DNA from 3 places in the Halobacillus seohaensis genome. Region 3 is predicted to be linked to each of the others. Evidence: riboswitches for the same ligand, from Rfam matches in the RefSeq annotation. Region 3 holds a riboswitch; each other region holds the start of a gene.
What was found. Region 3 has a riboswitch for cobalamin ahead of ACFQIC_RS16970 (hypothetical protein). Riboswitches for the same ligand answer to the same signal wherever they lie in the genome.
Positions count from the first base shown of each region.

Region 1 (6,778 bases), on a different contig from region 3:
CTATTGTCAACGTGCTAACTACTACGTAAATTGGTAGTTATCTATATATTTTTTAACATAAATCCCCACATTCCTTTTGGTTTACCAAAATCAACATTACAAATTGCACCATAATTAGCATAGTATTTAGCACGTTGACTGATTGTGGACGATTACAATTAAACTAACGAGACCGTATTGTTGAAGACTTGAATTCGAGGTGTTTGTGTGAATGTAGGGGCTGCGGGAAACGGCTCGCTTTCCATGGGGCGGGCGCTGAGCCTCCTCGGACTTCGTCCTGTGGGGTCGGGTCTCAGCTGTCCCGCACATCCCATAGGAGTCTCCCCGTTTCCTAGCCACCCACTCCCATCTATGAATAGCCTACAATTTGAAGAACCCATTACTGAGGTTTCCGTCTGCCTCACAATGGCAAGGAGGGCCGGAAAATTGCGAGACTCCACTTTTAAAAGCGGAGGCGCCTTGGTCAGCGGCATATGGACTGGACTGAGCTGTCGGAGATAAAGGAAACACGAAGAACATCGTGATTCGATGTTGACTTATCGTACCGAAGCGAGGGAAGTCTCACTAGCCGCTAGGTGCTGGAGCTGGATAACGCCCGATAGGATTGATGAACTAGATGTAGCCTTCGTCCTTATAAGGCGTAAGAGCTGGGATGAACATGATCGGTGGGATCCCGCAGGGCGATAGCCCGAGGAAGGCTCAACACATGCCCACGGAAAGCGAGTGATTTCCCGGACCTCCAAACGCTTTCAACCATAACGGAAACAACATCTCTCGAAGCTGAGTCTTCAAGTAAAAGATGCTTTAGTTGAAGAAGAAAATATAAAGAAAAACGCTTAGATATTAAAATGTCCAAGCGTTTTTGTGTGTTATTTGCACTGTTATTTATGGTGCTAAACATAGTGTATTTAGTATGTTATTCCAACAGTTATTTTAGATTTTCTCCACGGTATCGGAACTACTTAGTTTGCAAGGAACATCATGGTTTGGTATTAATTACTTTTGATATGATTCGCTTTTCTATGGAACCTATATCTCCTGATTTATTTCCTTCACTCTTTTTCAAATATAAATACCCACATAAATGTAAGAGACTGTTGTAATTCTTTCGCAAAACCAGCCGCGTCCTGTTCTTCAACCCCACGTTTATATACACCGTGCCCATCTATATGCTTCCAACCAGTTTCAATCGCCATTTGTTCCAGCTCCCAAGGCATCATCGTATTACAAATCACTTTGTCCCCATACACTCGGCGGTAGCTATTTTTCCGAGGCATCGCTGTAGGTCCTAAGATTCCGATACACAGCCTCCCCCCTGGATTTAGCACACGTTTCATTTCTTCTAATCCTTGATAAGGTACTTCCACCCACTCTAAACAGTTGATAGCCATAATCGAATCAAAACTTTCCTTTTCAAATGGGAGGTTCACTAGATCACCTTGTGTGAATTGGAGGTTTTCATTTTCTACCCTTGATTTCGCCCGTTGAATCATATCTACTGAAATATCAAGGCCTGTAACACGATAACCTTCTTTTTCTAATTTAAACGATCCATATCCATCTCCACAGCCAAGATCCGCAATGTGTCCCCCTTCCTTTACATATTTTTTTAAAAAGGGGATAATTGTTTTTCGACTCCCCTCGTCCCACATGGTCTGACTATTGGTATTCCAGAATTCAGCTCGTCCATCCCATTGCTTTTCTGCTTCCTTATGCCATTCAAATGTCATCTTGAACCCTCCTCTTACTCCTTCATTAATCACAAATTAACACGAGTATTCCGAAAAATTTATTACACATCTCTAATTTTCTTTAAGACTGCAAAGTTCTCCACTTTATTATACCAGTTCATTAAAAATAGTTGCACATCATAACAATCTCAGTTATGCTTAAAACACAATATAAGCTAAAATTTTAAAGTGAAAATACCATATATAGTATCCGCGAACAGAAGATGCCATAGGCTTAATAGGGAATCTGGTGTAAAACCAGAACTGCCCCCGCAACTGTAAACACTCGCGAAACGGAAGAACCACTGTGCAAAAATCACGGGAAGGACCGGAGTAGAATTGGGTGTGAGTCAGGAGACCTGTCTTTGTTCGCAGAAGTTTCAACTTCTTCGGGGTTTGAGAAGATGAAGCGATGAAATGAAAGGGGTTCTTTAATAGCCTCTTTCATTTCATCGTTTCACCCGCTCATCAACTCTGAGCGGGTTTTTTTATGGAATTTTTATTAAAATACTTAATAGAGGAGTGAACGTATGGATTCCGTTATGACATCCTATTGGAAAGAATGGTTAGAGGGACAAGCAGAACTCTTTCCATCCCTTCAAATGGAGCGCATGGTAACAAAGGCTAAGAGCGTCCAAGGAGATAAAAATGAACAAGCTAGGGCTTTAATTCTTGAATGCTTAGCTGAGATTAGTGAAACAACACCAAATTGGACCTATCTTGCCAGTCGTATACATTTACAGCAAATGTATGAAAAATCAACAGTTAATCGTGGGAGTTCACAAGCATACCAAGAGTTTCACCAATTAGTTAAAATATTAGTAGAAGAGGATATTTATAATCCAGATATACTTAACCAGTACTCAAAAGCAGAAATGGATGAGCTTGAAAAAGCAATTGTTCCTGATCGAGACGATTTATTCACCTATATTGGTATTAAAACATTAGGGGACCGTTATTTAGCCCGTTCTAAGTCTGGCCTAGTCTACGAGCTCCCGCAAGAACGATTTATGATTATCGCTATGACATTGATGGCCCATGAAGATTCCGTTCGTCGTTTAGAATTTGTTAAAGAGGCCTACTGGGCTTTAAGTCATCTATATATGACGGTGGCTACACCAACCTTAGCCAATGCCGGGAAGCGTTATGGTCAATTAAGCTCGTGTTTTATTGATACTATTGATGATAGTTTACAGTCGATTTATGATAGCAACACGGATATCGCCAACTTAAGTAAGCACGGCGGCGGAATCGGCGTTTACTTAGGGAAAATCCGTAGCAGAGGCAGCGACATTCGCGGATTTAAGGGTGTCTCTTCAGGTGTTCTACCTTGGATGAAGCAAATTAATAATACCGCGGTAAGTGTTGACCAATTAGGACAAAGACAAGGTGCAGTAGCTGTCTACTTAGACATTTGGCACAAAGATATCTTCCCTTTTCTCGATAGCCGCTTAAATAACGGAGATGAGCGCCAGCGTACACATGACTTATTTACAGGAGTATCAATCCCGGACTTATTTATGGAAGCTGTTGAGAAAAGAGAAGATTGGTACTTATTCGATCCCCACGAAGTTCGTAAAGTCATGGGCTTCTCGCTAGAGGATTTTTATGATGAAACACGAGGCAACGGTTCATTCCGAGAACACTATCAGGCTTGCGTTGAGAGTAACCAGTTATCGAAAGAAAAAGTTCCGGCAATCGAAATCATGAAACGAATTATGGTTGGACAACTCGAAACAGGTACGCCCTACATGTTCTATCGAGATGAAGTAAACCGCATGAATCCTAACAGTCACAAAGGATTGATTTATTGCAGTAACCTTTGTACAGAAATTACACAAAATCAAAGCCCTACGGTGCAAGACCAGCAACATATTGAAGACGGAAAAATTATTACTGTCAAGACTCCTGGTGATTTCGTAGTCTGTAACTTATCAAGTATTAACTTAGGACGAGCTGTTCCTCAAGGTGTACTATCAAGATTAATCCCTATTCAAGTTCGTATGCTAGATAACGTCATCGATCAAAATACCATCCCCGTGTTACAGGCACAGCTCACTAATCAGTCTTATCGCGGAATTGGTTTAGGTACGTTTGGCTGGGCACACCTATTAGCCCAAAATAAAATAGTTTGGGAATCCGATGAGGCTGTGGACTATGCAGACAAAGTTTATGAAGAAATATCTTATTATACGATTTCTGCAAGCAATCAGTTAGCTAAGGAAAAAGGAAGTTACCCGTTATTCGAAGGATCTGACTGGGATACGGGGGAATTTTTTGTTAAACGGACGTTTGATCAAGGCGGATCCTTTGACTGGAACGAATTAAAACATGACGTACATTCAAATGGTATGAGGAACGGCTATCTTATGGCCGTAGCACCCAATTCCAGCACCTCTCTAATTGCTGGAAGTACGGCAAGTATCGATCCCATTTTTAAAAAATTCTACTCTGAGGAAAAAAAAGATTTCAAAATTCCTGTCACAGCTCCTGACTTGACACCAGAAACATATTGGTACTATAAATCTGCATATGACATTGATCAGCACTCTAGTATTAAACAAAATGCCGTTCGTCAAAAATATATAGACCAGTCGATTTCTTTTAATCTTTACGTGAAGAATTCTATCAAAGCAAAAGAGCTGCTTGCCTTACACATTGACGCCTGGAAGTCAGGACTGAAAACTACCTACTATACACGTTCCACTTCCAGCCAAGGAGACTTTGAAGAATGTGAAAGCTGCTCATCTTAAGGAGGTGGACAAGATGGATAAAACTATACAGCAACGGAAACTCGTCGACTATCATGCCCCCAATGCCTCAACAGGCATGGTCAATGGCCGCAGCTCAAACGTATTAAATTGGGATGACACCCGTTATTCATGGGCCTATCCTATGTATAAAACAATGCTAGCTAATTTTTGGATTCCAAGTGAAATTAATATGAGCAACGATTTAAAACAATGGCCGGAGCTATCGGAACAAGAGCAAGCTTCTTTTAAAAAGATAATTGGATTGCTCGCCTTTCTAGATTCTATTCAAACCGATTACTCTAGTAAAATCGCTGACTATATAACTGATTCTAGTGTCTCTGCTTTAATGCAAGTGCTCGCTTTTCAGGAAGTCGTACACAATCAGTCATATTCGTATGTCTTATCTACACTAGTGGATCAAAGCGAACAAGAGCGCATTTTCGAATACTGGAAACATGATGAAATTTTAATTGAACGCAATCAATTCATTACCAATGGTTATGAAGATTTCGCCGAACAACCAAATGTTGAAACCTTTTTGAAGTCAGTCGTTTATGATGTTGTATTAGAAGGCTTATTTTTCTACGCAGGATTTGCCTTCTTCTACAACTTAGCGCGAAATCAAAAAATGGTATCAACAAGTACAATGATTAATTACATTAATCGCGACGAACAAATTCATGTGAACTTGTTTGCACACATCTTTAAAGAGACTTTAAATGAGAATCCTGGACTTGACCGTGATTGGTATGAAAATTTCGTAACGGAAACCTTTAAAGAAGCCGTTGAGCTTGAAATTAAGTGGGCTCATCACATTATTGGCAATGAGTTCCCAGGCATTGCCATAAACGATTTAGAAGATTACATTCGTTTTATTGCTAATAAGCGTTGCAAGTTAATGGGAGTCGATAAACCTTATCCTGAATATCAGGAAAACCCATTGAAATGGATCCGCGCTTATCAGGAAGTGGATGAAGGAAAATCGGACTTCTTTGAACAAAAATCAAGGCAGTATACTAAGGTTTCTGAAGATAATGGATTCGACGATTTGTAAAACCCTATAATGCTCCCTTTACACAGGTCATTTTTTTAAAATGACCTGTGTTTTTTTATTTGTGTCAACTTTTCTTACATTATTAAAATTTATCTATTGATTTTTCTGAATATTTGTTTTATAGTAGGACTTAACATAACTTATTGTGTTAAGAAAACTAACACGAAATTCAAAGGAGGAAATTATCCATGAAAAAAGTGGAGGCAATAATACGCCCCGAAGCTTTTCAAACGTTACGGGAAAATCTTGACGTTATGGGTGTCAAGGGATTAACCGTTTCTGAAGTCGCAGGGTGTGGTCAGCAAAAAGGACAAGAGGGTATCTTCCGAGGTAACCGTTACGAAGTGAAACTTTACCCGAAAGTGAAAGTTGAAATGGTTATTGAAGACTCTGAAGTACAAGAAATCGTTGAAACCATTACAAACACTTGTGCTACAGATGAAGTTGGAGATGGGAAGATCTTCGTATCTTCGATTGATGAAGTTTATCGAATTCGCACAGGTGAAAGCGGAAAAGCCGCACTAATATAATACTATTTGGAAGGATGGAAAATATAATGAAAAAAATACTCCCGTTATTATTGTTAGCTTCTCTTAGTTTTCCAGTTGTAGCAAGTGCTGCGGCACCTACTCCTGCATCAGTTCTAGAATCCGTTGATTTAATTTGGGTTATGGTCGCAACCTTCCTAGTGTTTTTCATGCACGCAGGATTCGCAATGGTAGAGGCCGGGTTCACCCGCTCGAAAAACGCTTTGAATATCTTAATGAAAAACTTTATGACGATGTCCATTGCTTCTATTCTATACTTCATCGTTGGATATGGATTCATGTTTGGTTCCTCAGGTGGTGGTTTTATAGGATTAGATGGTTTTCTATTAAGCGGTCATGAAGATCAAATTGGTTTCTTTGTCTTCCAAGCCGTATTCGCAGCCACATGTGCGACAATTATCTCAGGTGCAGTAGCTGAAAGAATCAAGTTCAGTTCATACTTATTGCTAACAATTGCAATGACTGCTTTTATTTATCCCGTTGTAGGACACTGGGTGTGGGGCGGTGGATGGTTGTCACAGATTGGATTTATTGACTTTGCCGGATCTACCGTAGTTCACTTAACAGGTGCTATTGGAGCCATTGTAGCTGTCATGTTCCTTGGACCACGTTTAGGAAAATACAGTGGTGGTAAAGTAAATGTTATTCAAGGCCATAACATTCCTATTGGTGCTTTAGGGGTATTCATCCTTT
Region 1 is NZ_JBHSZV010000051.1:6,433-13,210, reverse strand. It holds gene ACFQIC_RS17690 (class I SAM-dependent methyltransferase) at 1,053-1,730, opposite strand; cobalamin riboswitch at 1,935-2,111, shown strand; gene ACFQIC_RS17685 (ribonucleoside-diphosphate reductase subunit alpha) at 2,261-4,483, shown strand; gene ACFQIC_RS17680 (ribonucleotide-diphosphate reductase subunit beta) at 4,497-5,537, shown strand; gene ACFQIC_RS17675 (P-II family nitrogen regulator) at 5,726-6,067, shown strand; gene ACFQIC_RS17670 (ammonium transporter) at 6,094-6,778, shown strand, end outside.
Region 1: another riboswitch for cobalamin. It lies ahead of ACFQIC_RS17685 (ribonucleoside-diphosphate reductase subunit alpha); the one in region 3 lies ahead of ACFQIC_RS16970 (hypothetical protein).

Region 2 (6,778 bases), on a different contig from region 3:
TGAATTTCTTCTACTTGATATGGTTCCACCGACCACCTTAGACTCTCCATAATTGAATTACTCATAGCACTACCCACAATTTCAGTATCATTTGGAAAAATAACTGTAGCTACCTCAGATTCTTCTTCTACTGAAATGGTTACATTCTTCAGGATATCTTGCGAGAGTCCTATGTCCTCTGGAGAAAATCCACTTAGACTTTCTTCCTTTGATTTTCCTTTTAATCCTATGGTTAAAGGAATAGTGTATTGAGCATTTTGATCTGGTACTGCTCGAACAATTCGAGATTCATCTAAATCGGATACAATCAAACGATCCAATAACATAGCATCTTCCACTGGTTCATTTTGCTCAGTTGTCTCGATAGAGTCATCTGACTTATTCGTGTCATCCTCATTTGCTGATTCAGCAGCATTGCTTTCTTCAGTTGTATTATTTTCTTCCACTGCTTGGTCATTAGATTCTATAGCTTCATTATTTATTGTATCTATAGTCATTGGACCAACGATCGCGATTATAACTATAGCCAAAATTGTGGCCAGTCCGGGTATCAACCATTGAGGTCTTTGTTTTTTATTGTTTTTCATTTTTTTGTTAATCATTTTACGATAATCTCCTTTATTTAAAGACTCATTAACACGTGGGAGGTCCGATATCATCTTTTGAATCTCTTTTTCACTTTTTTGATCATTACCCACTTAAATCGACCTCCCTATTTAATATTTTTTTTAACACTTTTAAGCCACGATGCTGAATGGTTTTCACTTTACTTTCTGTAAAATCTAAAATTTCTGCTGTTTCCTGAATGGACATGCTTTGCATAAAACGTAAGATAATAACATTTTTTTGATCGATTGAGCACTGATCTAAGCCTCGATAGACTTGCTGTAGTTGTTCACTTTTCTCAACTAATTCTTCTGGTAAAGGAGCGCTACTAGGCAGCTTTTCACCTTTTTCTTCCCAATTAAAGAACTCAAAGAATCTTTTTCTTTTTCTTCCTTGTTTTCTGAAATAATCGATCGTAACATGCTTCGCTATAGAAAATAACCATGTTTTTTCATTGCTTCTTCCATCAAAAGATTCGTAAGAGCGAATCACCTTAATGTAAATATCCTGTACAAGATCTTCTGCAACCTGACGATCTTTCACCATGTAAAATACGTATTGAAATAAATCTTGATGATATTTATCATAAAAATCATCAAAGAACGGTTTCATATGCTCGGCCTCCCCGTTCATCATAATAGTCGTTTATCTATGTAAAAAGTTACACTTTACTATGATAATCTTTCCTAACCATAAATGAAACCATTCTATAAAAAATTAGAATCCCTTTTTTACTTACCAATCAGCTAACCTATAGACAAAAAAAGCAAGGGAATTGAGGTTATTTGCTTCATATACTAGATTATTTTTGTCCATAATAGGTATTTATTGGTTGGATGCGAATCTTCTACCTCCTACCTTATTGAGAGACTTATACAAGCCGGCGTGGAATTCTTATATACTATTTTCTAAAGATTTGCCTCCTTTATCTAGGTTAGCGTTGTTGATTGGATCGGAATCTTTGCTCGCTTTCCGCGGACGAATCGGCGAATCTCGTAAATCCCCATCCAATCAGAGCCATAAGATAGGGGTATTTTAGGCTGATGAAACCATGGTGGGAGATTCTATACTCTTCACTACCTGGATGAGGTTTTCTCACTAGTTTCCTCGCTAGAAAGTAAGCGATTGTGGCTTTTAGAAAATGGTCTTCATGACTTCTTCCAGGCTAGGAAGCCCATCAAATGGCAGGAAAATACAAAGACCAAACCGCTATGCGATTTGGTCTGCTAACTCATATACTATTTCATATGTTTCTCAACCGAAACAGAACTACTTACGATTTCGACCGAATCTTTTCTTACTTGCATTCCAAAAACCGAAACAAATTACTATACAGAACCCGTTACTAATAAGATAGCTTTTAAGTCATGATATGGGACTTATGATATTTATTAAACAACCTACCTAAAATTGGTGATAATACCAAAATAAATACAGTGTTAGATATTGCATGGTTGACGTCCATAGGGATACCCGCTAGATAATAAGCCCAAAAAGATTGTCCAACGGTATACATAGTCACTGAGATCATTAACCCAAAGAACATCCCACTTAAAAAACCATATACCGATAAGCCCCAAACAGGAATAGATGACCAGTATTTACCTATAACTCCAGCAATCATTCCGATCACCGACCAGGAGACTACCTGCCAGATCGACCAAATTCCCATCCCTAGAATCACGTTTGAGAGAAAGGTTGTTAAGATAGCCATGGTTACAGCAGCTAAAGGACCTAACCAAAAGCCTGTGATGATGATAATGGCTGTCACGGGCTGGATATTTGGCAAATGAGCCATTGCAATCCTTCCGGCAACGGCCAATGCCGCTAGCATTGCAATCAGCGTAATTTTATACGTTTTCATTTATACCATCATTCCCAAGATTGAAAATCGAAATTGATTTCGTCTCCTTCTTCTACTTCATATTCCGTGGCTCCGACTGTTGCATCCTCTCCATTTATCGTATAAAGCCAAGCCTTTTGTTCACCATCTTCAGGAGAAATACCTTCTATACTATTAATAAATCCTTCTTCTTGTTCAACCTCGTAATTATCTTCCATAACTTCCATAAGCATGGTTCCTTCTTCTACGGAATGCTCTTCTGTCGAAATAACTTCTTCTCCTTTATTTTGAGAAATTTCAACCTCGATAGATACTTCCTCTACTTTTTCTTGTTCAGTTTCAGATACACCTTCATTAGCTTCCTCTTGACAGCCTGATAACAGGACAACCGCCAATAAAGTCATTAAAAATCCTTGATAAAGCTTGCTCATATAAAACTTCCTCCCTACTATTTGATTGTTTCAAAGCTTCTAGAAACGTTTTATGTATAAACAATAAAAAGCCTGCTCTTCATAGTGAAGAACAGGCTTAAGACATACCAAATGGAGTTAATCATAATCATTCATAAACCAAACGGATATCTCAAACGCTCAACCCTCGAAGCTTTGAAACGAGTGATGTTTGGCAGGTCTACTGACTTGTGTCTCATCCTACTAAGGAACCTTCCCATAAAGATTATAGTGGTTTCTCCTTTTCGTCTACACTTACAGTTGCGAGGACAGTTCTGGATTAATACCAGATTCCCTATTCAGCCCTATTTGGGCACCAACATCAACATATTAAGTTCAAATTACAGGTTACACGATTCTCAACGATTTAGCAATCTAATTTTCATCTTCTTCCTCTTTGATAGGAATAACCACAGTGAACGTAGTACCTTCATCAACCTTGCTATGAACTCCGATACTTCCGCTATGGGCTTCAACAATGTGCTTAGCAATAGCAAGCCCTAGCCCTGTTCCTTTTTGAGAAGATTCTCTTTTCCTAGATTTATCAGCTTTATAAAAGCGTTCAAAGACGAAAGGTAAATCATCTTCAGGAATACCCTGACCGGAATCCGATACTTGAATAAGCCATTCAGACTGACTACGTTCTATAATCACATCAACTGTTCCATTCTCATCAGTATGACGAATTGCATTATCAATTAAGTTCGTTAACACTTGTTCCATGCGATCAATATCTATGGAAATCATGGGATGTTCATCCTGTAGATCAAGATTCAATTGAACTTGTTTTTCCTCTGCGAGTCCTTTAAATTTCCTAACTATTTTCTTAGCAAACGGACCGACTTGAATTTGTTCTAGATATAAGGAGATATGCCCTGCTTCCATGCGTGCAATATCTAAGAGTTCGTTCACTAATCGTCCAATTCTTAATGACTCATCATGAATAATTTTCGCAAGTTCATTTTTGTCTTCTCTTGACTCGGCTATATCATCTACGATGGCTTCACTATAGCCTTGCAACATTGATATAGGGGTTCTTAGTTCGTGGGAAACATTTGCTATAAAGTCTTTTCGCAATTTATCTAATCGCCGTTCATCAGTCATGTCACGTAAAACTGCGACTGCACCTCTTACATGATCCTGGTCGTATAAAGGAGTCATAATTATAACCCAAGTTCGACCTTGAACAGTGACTTCAGTCATCAGCTCTTGTTCGTTGTCAATCACTTTATTAAAAAGTTCTCTCATAGGAACTGGCAGATTCCTTTGTTGTTCGCTATAGTGTTTTTCTATCCCACTAACTTCGAAAGCCCATGCTTGCAAATATTGATCTGCTGGAGGATTCGAAACTAATACATCCCCTTGACGATTCATAGTTAACACACCGTCAGCCATTGAACGCAATATCCCTGATAATTGTTCTTTCTCATGATTGAGAGCATCTATATGAAACTTTAATTGTCTACCCATCCGATTGAATGCCATGGCCAATTCACCAATTTCATCATGAGTGAGTATAGGAATTTTTGTATTAAATTCTCCCTTTGCTAATTCAAGTGCCCCTTCCCTCATTTTGATCAAAGGGGAAGTTATACGAGTGGATAGAAAGAAAGCAAATATAGTGGTTAATATTATGGCGATGCCTGCTCCTAAGAAAATAATCTTGGTCGTTTGATCTGAAGTTTCCTCTATTGTGTCTAGTGATTGATAGACAAACACAGCACCTTGTTGATCATTAAGGGGTGTACCAACAACCATATAGCCTAATTCTGAATCTTCAATATTAGATACTTTCATTACATCTTTCCGTTCCTCAACAACAGCAGCGAACTCCGAATCATTCATAAACCAGTTATAACTGAAATTTGGTAAGTCATTACCTTCTGATGATGGGGAAGTTAGAATATTACCACTTCTGTCAGTTACCACAACTTGACTTGAGGGATCTTTAATTAGATCAGTCATGGATAAAATAAGTTCTTCCCTTTCATATTCTGAAACTACATCAGAAACTTTAGTTGCCGTCTGCAATAATTCTTTTTCTGCTTCTAAGACATGATAATTTTCAAAAAATTCAAGGAGAAGAACAGTTAAAATAAACAATACAAAACAAACAAGCAATAAAATCGTGAACCATAGTTTTCCAACAACACTACGCCAAAACATTACTCACCACTAACCTCAAACTTATATCCAACTCCCCAGACAGTATTAATCATTCCTGCTGCTTTTGTGGAGACTTTACTTAACTTTTCCCGAAGTCTTTTAACATGTGTATCAACAGTACGTAAGTCACCAAAAAACTCATACTGCCACACTTCTTTTAATAACTGCTCTCTATCGAACACTTTATCTGGTGACTGTGCCATATAATTCAATAACTCATATTCTTTCGGGGTTAACGCAACTTCTTTCCCATCAGCAGTCACCCGGTGAGCATCATTATCTATGGTCATGTGAGGGAAAACCAAAATGTTTCTCGTCGTTGTATCTGTTTCTAAAAATTTAGTTGTGGAAGCCCTTCGCAAAAGCGCTTTCACTCTAAGAACGACTTCTCTTGGACTAAATGGTTTAACAATGTAATCATCTGAGCCAACCTCAAAGCCTTGTACTCGATTGGCTTCCTCGCCTTTCGCTGTCAACATAATCACTGGAGTTGCTTTCTTCTCACGTAGTTCCTTACATACCTCTATTCCATCTTTACCCGGCATCATGATATCTAATAGGATCACATCGTAATCCTCCTGTAATGCCATGTTAAGTGCTTCATAGCCATCCTCTGCTTCATCAATTTCATAGTTTTCTCTTTCTAAGTACATTTTTATCAGTCGCCTTATACGCTCTTCGTCATCGACAACTAAAATCTTAGCTTCGTTGTTATCCATCATTTATACCCACCTCCTATAGTATTAGGTCTGATTATAATAAATGGCAGGTGGGATAAACAAACCCAACCTGCCTATAAATTCTTAAGCGTACGAATGCAAACCTGAAATAATTAGATTTACTGCTAATAAATTAAACATAATAATTCCAAATCCACCTACCGCTAACCAAGCAGATTTCTTCCCCTGCCATCCTCTTGATAAACGCAAGTGTAAATAGGCAGCGTAAAAGAAGAATGTAATTAACGCCCATACCTCTTTAGGATCCCATCCCCAGAAGCGATTCCAAGCTTCCTGAGCCCATATCATAGCAAATATCAGTGCTCCTAAAGTAAATATAGGAAAACCAATGGCTACGGCACGATACCCGACTTCATCAATGATTTCTGGGTTAGCTTTTCTTAATAATGGCTGAAGAGCATTAGCTACTCTCTTTCTGAGCACTAATCGAATGACTCCATATAAAACTAGCCCACCGAGTAACGACCAAATCATAGTATTAAATTTAATCGATGCATCTACTCCCCGCATCCATTCAGGTGCTTGAAAAAGAGGTGACATCGTATTTTCTGATAATAATTCACCATCAAATGGGGCAACAATGGCTGGCATCTCATAAGTAATTTCAGTAACTAGCCCCTCTACTGGTGCTTCAAACGTAGAATTATAGTTAGTGACATTAAAAATTGAGGACACGATAATAAACGCAAGTGTAGTAGCAACCATAAATAGAACAAACTCAAGCCAGAAGGTTTGTTTCGATTTCACTGATTGATCCACTTGACGAATCAAGAAAATTAACCCCGCTACAAAGCTAATTGATAGTATTGCTTGGCCTAGTGCAGCTGTCGTTACATGAATGTATAACCAGTGAGACTGCAACGATGGTACAAGCGGAGAAATTTCTGTAGGAAACATACTTGCAAATGCAATTATTAATAATGCAATCGGTAGTGCGACTAAACCTAATATATTAATTCGATAAATAAAATACA
Region 2 is NZ_JBHSZV010000004.1:185,126-191,903, forward strand. It holds gene ACFQIC_RS01210 (hypothetical protein) at 1-698, opposite strand, end outside; gene ACFQIC_RS01215 (RNA polymerase sigma factor SigX) at 691-1,218, opposite strand; gene ACFQIC_RS01220 (ECF transporter S component) at 1,967-2,470, opposite strand; gene ACFQIC_RS01225 (DUF4430 domain-containing protein) at 2,479-2,880, opposite strand; cobalamin riboswitch at 3,055-3,234, opposite strand; gene ACFQIC_RS01230 (ATP-binding protein) at 3,274-5,064, opposite strand; gene ACFQIC_RS01235 (response regulator transcription factor) at 5,064-5,786, opposite strand; gene ccsB (c-type cytochrome biogenesis protein CcsB) at 5,868-6,778, opposite strand, start outside.
Region 2: another riboswitch for cobalamin. It lies ahead of ACFQIC_RS01225 (DUF4430 domain-containing protein); the one in region 3 lies ahead of ACFQIC_RS16970 (hypothetical protein).

Region 3 (6,778 bases):
AATCAATGACGCGAATTAAATCATTCGTATGATTTGCGATTAAACGATAACGCTCTTCACTTTCTCGAAGACGATCTTCCATACGCTTGATTTCCGTAATGTCCTTATACATAGCGACACCACCAACCAATTCATTTCCTTCCATAATAGGAGAGTAGGAAGCTAACACATCAATTGTTTTCCCTTTTTTTGTGACTCGTTTCGAATGGTGGTTTTGAATCACGTTTCCATTTCGTAACTGAGCGAGAATTTCCGGGAAGTCATTTTCCGTATTGGGGAGAATGCTGATGCTCGAATTATGAGTTAGCTCTTCTTCCTTCCAACCTAATAACTTAGAAAACCCCGGATTGACACTAGTATAATTCGCATGGTGATCAAACATAAATACAGCATCAGCCGCATTGTTAAACATTAAGTCCATTTGTTCCTTTACTTGTTTTAATTGGTTTTCATGTTCGATCCATGCGGTGACATCCCTTGTTACGGAGATAATATGTTCACATTCGCCTTTGCTATTAAAAATTGGGGTGACTTTAGACTCCAAAGAGGAATATCGTTTGTGTAAATCACGGTTGGATGTGGGGAGCTCCATTTGAGATTGATAGGTGATTGTTTCTTTGTTTTGTAATGCTTCTTGGTACTTTTGCGTAATAATTTCTGCTGATTGTGAAGGCATGAGGTCGAATATCTTCTTTCCTCTAAAATCACCGGGGAAATGGAGAGTATCGATCGCATTTTGATTGGCCGTTATATACCGAAATGATCCGTCTTCATCTGCAGATACTAAAAAGATCATATCTGAAATGTTATTAAAAATTAGTTCTGAGTACTGCATGTTTTTCATGTTAGAAATAAATGTTGTTAACATGTTCTCTACTCCTTTAAATTTTGTCGGAAAAAGGGACTAAGACATATTACATGTTAAATTTATAATAATTATACTTTAATATACTTATTTTTTGAATAGAAATTAGTGTTTTTGTGAAGTTTTGTCGAAAAATACGAGATAGATAAATTCATAGGGCACTTACAAGATGATTAAGTTGTTATAAGATGCATGATATCATATTTTCAGACTAGTGGAAGGTAAAGTTGAAAAATGTCGAATTTTATTATTAGTAGTATAATTTTTCTGGGTAATTCATCCTCTAAGGGCGATAACGATTCATAATACGGGAATCAAACCTGAACATTTAATGATTGAAGTAACGGAAACGATTATGATGAACAATATGGACAACACCATAGATGTTTAAAACTTTTAAAAAAATCAGATGTATAAATTGTTATGGATAAGAATTAGGTTATAGGCTTGGTATTAGAATAGTTGCTGAGTGGTTAGAACTTTATTAAAGAAATAATGTTAACCAACTATTGGCGCAGTTTCCTAAAAGGGGAGACTGCGCTTTTGCTTTAAAAAAACATAAAAATAACAGAGACGATCGCAATTTGTCGTTCGTTTATTTTAATTGTGGCAGGGAGATCAAAAGGCTAAATTCCTAAAAAAAGAGTAAAAAAATATAAAATGTATATATTAAAAATGTTTCGATCTAAATCTATATGGAGGTTAAGTAATGAAAAAGAAATTAATCATCTTACTTATGTCTGTCGCTTTCTCAACTAGTTTGTTATCTGCATGTAACGCAGATAACAATGAGATGAATGAACAACCTGAAGATGTTAACTATGATCCAACTCGCTATAAGGATGAAGATAACAGATTAGAGGAAGGGCCACCTACCGACCCTCGTGATGCAAAGTATATGAATGAACCAGACACGTCTTCTAATATGAATGAAAAAGAACTAGATCCGGATGTAGAAAGGCGCGTTGAATAAGAAAGCCGTGATTAGAAAGTGATTTATTATTATATGCTGTGGAATGAGCCTTCTTTAAGAAGGTGTCTATGTGGCACGGTTTCCTGATAAGAGGAAGCCGTGTCACCTTTTTGTTAAGGAATATCTGCTAATTGGTTCATCATACGAATGAGTTTCTTATCATCCCATTAAAGTTTGGAGGGCACAAGAATCCAACAGATTGGCGAATATTACATTTTCACAAATGTAATTTTGATGTAAGATAAACTCACATGTTTACTGACAGGAAAATTTAGATCATCTAAACTTATAGTAATAAATCTTAATAGGGGGCAGAACAAGTGAAGGTAAGTTGGTTTTTACAGTTTTAACCATTTTAGGATTCCTCCTACTTGGCTCGGCGGTCTTATTGCCTTTATTGCGTTAAGAATTTTATTAGGGCTTGGAGAAGGTGTTTTTTATTCGAATGACCGTTCCTACATCGCCTTTCATTCCCCGCCTGAAAAAGTTGGATTGGGCATGGGCATCGTTCTTACGGGAGTTTCAGTTGGACCGACGGCAGGTTTACTCGGAATTCCTTATCTGTTGACAGTTGCCGAATCTTTTATGGGTGAAAGTGCTTGGCGTTTTCCCTTCTTTGTAACAGGTGCGCTCACTTTGGTAATCGGAATTATCCTCTTCGTTTTTCTAAAGCCGAAGACCACTCCGCACGAATCTGTCGACTCACCAGGGATAAAAGCTGATTTTGGAAAAACGCTCCTCTATATGTCGAGCTACTCGGCTGTGTTTTTGCTGATTGTGATGGGGATCTATTTCGTTTCTGTTAAATTGAATTTATCTTCTATTGCAATTGCCTTTATTCTAGTGGCTCTTTGCCCGCTTTTAATTTTTTATTTATACAAAACGAAGAAGTCCGAAATCAAACCCTTGCTAGTCAATAAAAATTTGTTCTTACTCTATTTATTTTTTATCCCAGTTATGTGGCATCTTTGGTTTTATGGGTTCTGGTCTGTCTCGATCGTCCAAGAGTTTGGAGGAGGGGCACTGTTGGCAGCTGCATTGGTTGCATCCTTTAATGGGGTGGCAGGCATCATCGGTTTTCCGCTCGGAGGGAAGATTTCTGATTTAGTGGCACACCGTCCGAATGGCCGAAGGAATGTTCTAGTTGTGTTAACGGCGATTCTGACTGTACTTATCTTTATTTTTGCCGCTTACGTAATGACCGGCCACACCAGTCCAATTATCATGTCGATCATTCTGTTTGTATCAGGATTATTTTTCTTTGCCTTGCAGCCTGTTGCTCATGCATTGGCATCTGATCTAACTCCAGAAAAGAGTAGGGGGTCGATGTTCGGCATGCTAAATTTAATTGCAGAAATTGGAGCCGTTCTTTCACCCGTTGTCTCAGGAGTTATCAGGGATTACACGGGCAATTGGGGAGTTCCTTTATTACTTGACGGTATATTGATGGCAATGGGCTTAGGTCTTGTGTTGGCTGTTTCCGGTAAAGCGGTTCGTCAGACTACTTTGTCCTCTGTGAAAGTGGCCAATTGAAAAAAGGTGAGTTTTTATGAAAAAAGGCTTTTCCCCGTTAAAGTGAATCTGGGAAAAGCCTTTTTAGCTCGTTGTACTATAAAACTATTGAACTTGAATGAAGCTCGCGTGGTTCAGAACACCGATAAGTAAGTCTGTCTTTTACTTCCATGAAAAAGGTGTTTCCTGGTATACATAGTAATTGAGCCAATTAGAGAATACCAGATAAGCGTGTGAGCGCCAACGGTTCAAAGGTTTTTCGTTAGGATCATTGTCTGGGAAATAGTCGATCGGCATCTCTGGTTGTAGGCCGTTGTCCATGTCTCTGTGGTATTCAATGCCTAGCGTCGTTGCATCATATTCCAAGTGGCCGGTCACCATCACATGTTTCTTGTCTTTGGATAAAATGGTGAACGGTCCAGAATCCTTGGAGGTAGACACAAGTATCAAGTCATCATGTGCGAGAATTTCTTCCTCTGAGACATCCGTGAAACGGGAATGGGGTGCTAAGAATTCATCATCACATCCTCTGACAAGCTGCACATCTGAATTGACTAACTGATGCTGGAAAACGCCTGTCCGTTTTTCAGATAACTTAAATTTATCGATGCCATAATGGTAGTAGAGGGCTGCTTGGGCTCCCCAACAAATATGCATCACAGAGGTCACATGAGTTTTCGTCCATTCCATGATTTCCGTGAGTTCTTTCCAATAATAGACTTCTTCAAATTTTAACTGTTCTACAGGTGCTCCCGTAATGATCATTCCATCGTAGCGGTTGTTTTTGATTTGATTGAAGCTTTTATAAAACTGTTGTAAGTGTGATTGACTCACATTTTTGGACGCATAGCTGGCTGTATGTAGTAATTCTACATTTACTTGTAAGGGAGAGTTACTGAGCAGTCGTAGCAGCTGGGTTTCTGTCCGTTCTTTTTCGGGCATTAAATTCAAAACCAATATATTTAAAGGACGGATATCCTGGGTACTCGCTCGTTGCTCGTCCATAATGAAAATATTTTCGTTGGCTAGAATCTCACCTGCAGGTAAGTTCTTCGGAATGTTTATAGGCAATCAAGTTCCTCCTTTACTAAGGTACTATATTTATTATAGATACGTAGCTTTAATGGTGCAACTGGGTAAAGCGTTAATTATTCTGAAAGAAAGGCCTAATTCCATATAAAAGTTCATTTTACCCTTCTGCTGAATGTTTGGAAGGTTGACAATAAATAGTTAAATTGCTAGAGTCTTTCTCATAGAAAAAAGAATTTTATAAAAAACACCAAACTATCGGAGAAACAGAGAAACTGGTGCTATCATACCTGACAATCTGGTTATTCTCCATGATGGAAAATTTAATACATTTATTATTAAAGGTGTTGTCTAGGCGAAAAGGCTTATTCAACTTAAAAGGGAAGTTCGGTTAAAATCCGACACGGTCCCGCCACTGTAAATGTGAACTACCCACAAGAATGTCACTATTTCTTTTTAAAAGAAAGGTTATGGGAAGGCGTGGGTACGTGAAGATCATGAGTCAGGAGACCTGCCTGTTGGTAATACACTAAACCTACGAGGAATAGGGAGGTGTTATGATTGTAATAGTTAAGACTGTGATATCAGTCTGAATTTACATGCTGTCATGACGATCTCTCTTTAGAAAGAGAGATTTTTTTTATTGTCTAGATCACCTTGATAAGTGACAAGTCTATATCGGAAAATAGCATGATCGAATGATACTCAAATTATTGAAAGTAGGATAGTAAAATGAAGCGTTTTTTATTTGAATATGAAGTAATCTCTACAGGAACTAAGAGTGAATTTAGTATAACCGAATTGAATGAAGAACAAGCAAAAGATAAAATTGTGGAGCGAGTGGCTGATATGGAATTCACCGAAGAAGATGATATTAAAATTGGTGAAATGATAAAAATTTTGAATATAGAAGATAATTATTATGAGTGTGAGGGTTGCACATAAAATGCTATAGTTGTTAGCATAACCATTCAGTTAATTTTAATTGGGTAATTGACAATCTTGATTATGATGATAGTATGAATATTGAAAAAATTAAATAGTGAAGTTCTTCCACTAGGGGTACCTTCTTTAGTTGGATTAGCACTAGAAAGTTAGAATTCTATGCTATTCAACTACTGACAAAAGGTTGAGATTAAAGTAAGACTTTAAGACCCTTAGAACCTGATCTGGATCATACCAGCGTAGGGAAGTGGAGTTGCGAAATAAATAGGATTAATATTTAAATTTCCAATGCAACCACTTTTCTTACTATGGTAAGGGAAGTGGTTTTTTGTATGATTTCCTTTAGGAATTGTTGCAAAATCGATGGCTCTACTAATTAATAAAAAACATAGAATGGGAGATGAAGAAGAATGGGAAAAGGCTTAAAACTAACGGATATTTTAGTAACAATCATCATTGCGTTAATATTTGGTATGATCTATAAACTGTGGGGACCGTTGTATGGTGTGGTTTCAACATTCGGACTTCAATTAGAGCAATTAATTTATGGAATGTGGTTTATTGCTGCAATCGTTGCTTATTTAATTATACGAAAACCTGGTGTTGCTTTATTGGCAGAAGTTGCTGCTGCACAAGGTGAATTTATTTTTGGTGGTGAATGGGGCGTAGCTACACTGATATTTGGAATAGGACAAGGTCTTGCGGCTGAACTAATCTTCGCAGCTTTCCGATATAAGAGATTTGATATGTTCGTTGCATCTTTAGCAGGTGTTGCTTCTGCATTTGCTTCAATTGGCATTGACTACTATTACGGGTACATCGGAGACTTGGCACTTTGGAACTTGCTTATCATGTTTGGAGCCAGAATGATTGGAGCTATTCTTATTTCAGGTATCTTCGCTTATCTCATCGTTCAGGCTTTAGAAAAAACAGGAGTAACGAATCTTGTGCGCCCTGCTTCTAAGGAAGATTACAAGGCTTTAGGCTAGTATAGGAGTGGAGAATCATGACAAGTATCGCTAGTATGACAAACATGCGGTTGAAGTTTCCGGGAGTTGAATCCTTGTTATTCAAGGATTTCTCCATTTCTCTGAATAAGGGAGAAAAGGTATTAATACTGGGCCCGTCAGGTTCAGGAAAGTCTACTCTTTTACAAGTCTTGACGGGATTAATTCCTAATACTGTAGATGTACCCATGAAGGCGGAAGAATTGGTCATCCCAGATTCCTGGGGGTTTTTATTTCAGGATCCAGACTCCCAATTTTGCATGCCCTATGTAGACGAAGAAATCGCATTTGTCCTGGAAAACCTTCAAATTCCACGAGAAAAAATGGAAAAGTATATTGAGTATTATTTACAACAAGTTGGATTAGACATTGATGAGATCCATACGAAAATACAAATGTTATCAGGTGGTATGAAGCAACGGTTAGCTATCGCCTCCGTTCTAGCTC
Region 3 is NZ_JBHSZV010000047.1:149,069-155,846, reverse strand. It holds gene ACFQIC_RS16990 (PAS domain S-box protein) at 1-868, opposite strand, end outside; gene ACFQIC_RS16985 (hypothetical protein) at 1,575-1,838, shown strand; gene ACFQIC_RS16980 (MFS transporter) at 2,199-3,371, shown strand; gene metA (homoserine O-acetyltransferase MetA) at 3,513-4,421, opposite strand; cobalamin riboswitch at 4,705-4,913, shown strand; gene ACFQIC_RS16970 (hypothetical protein) at 5,112-5,324, shown strand; TPP riboswitch at 5,428-5,587, shown strand; gene ACFQIC_RS16965 (ECF transporter S component) at 5,735-6,313, shown strand; gene ACFQIC_RS16960 (ABC transporter ATP-binding protein) at 6,331-6,778, shown strand, end outside.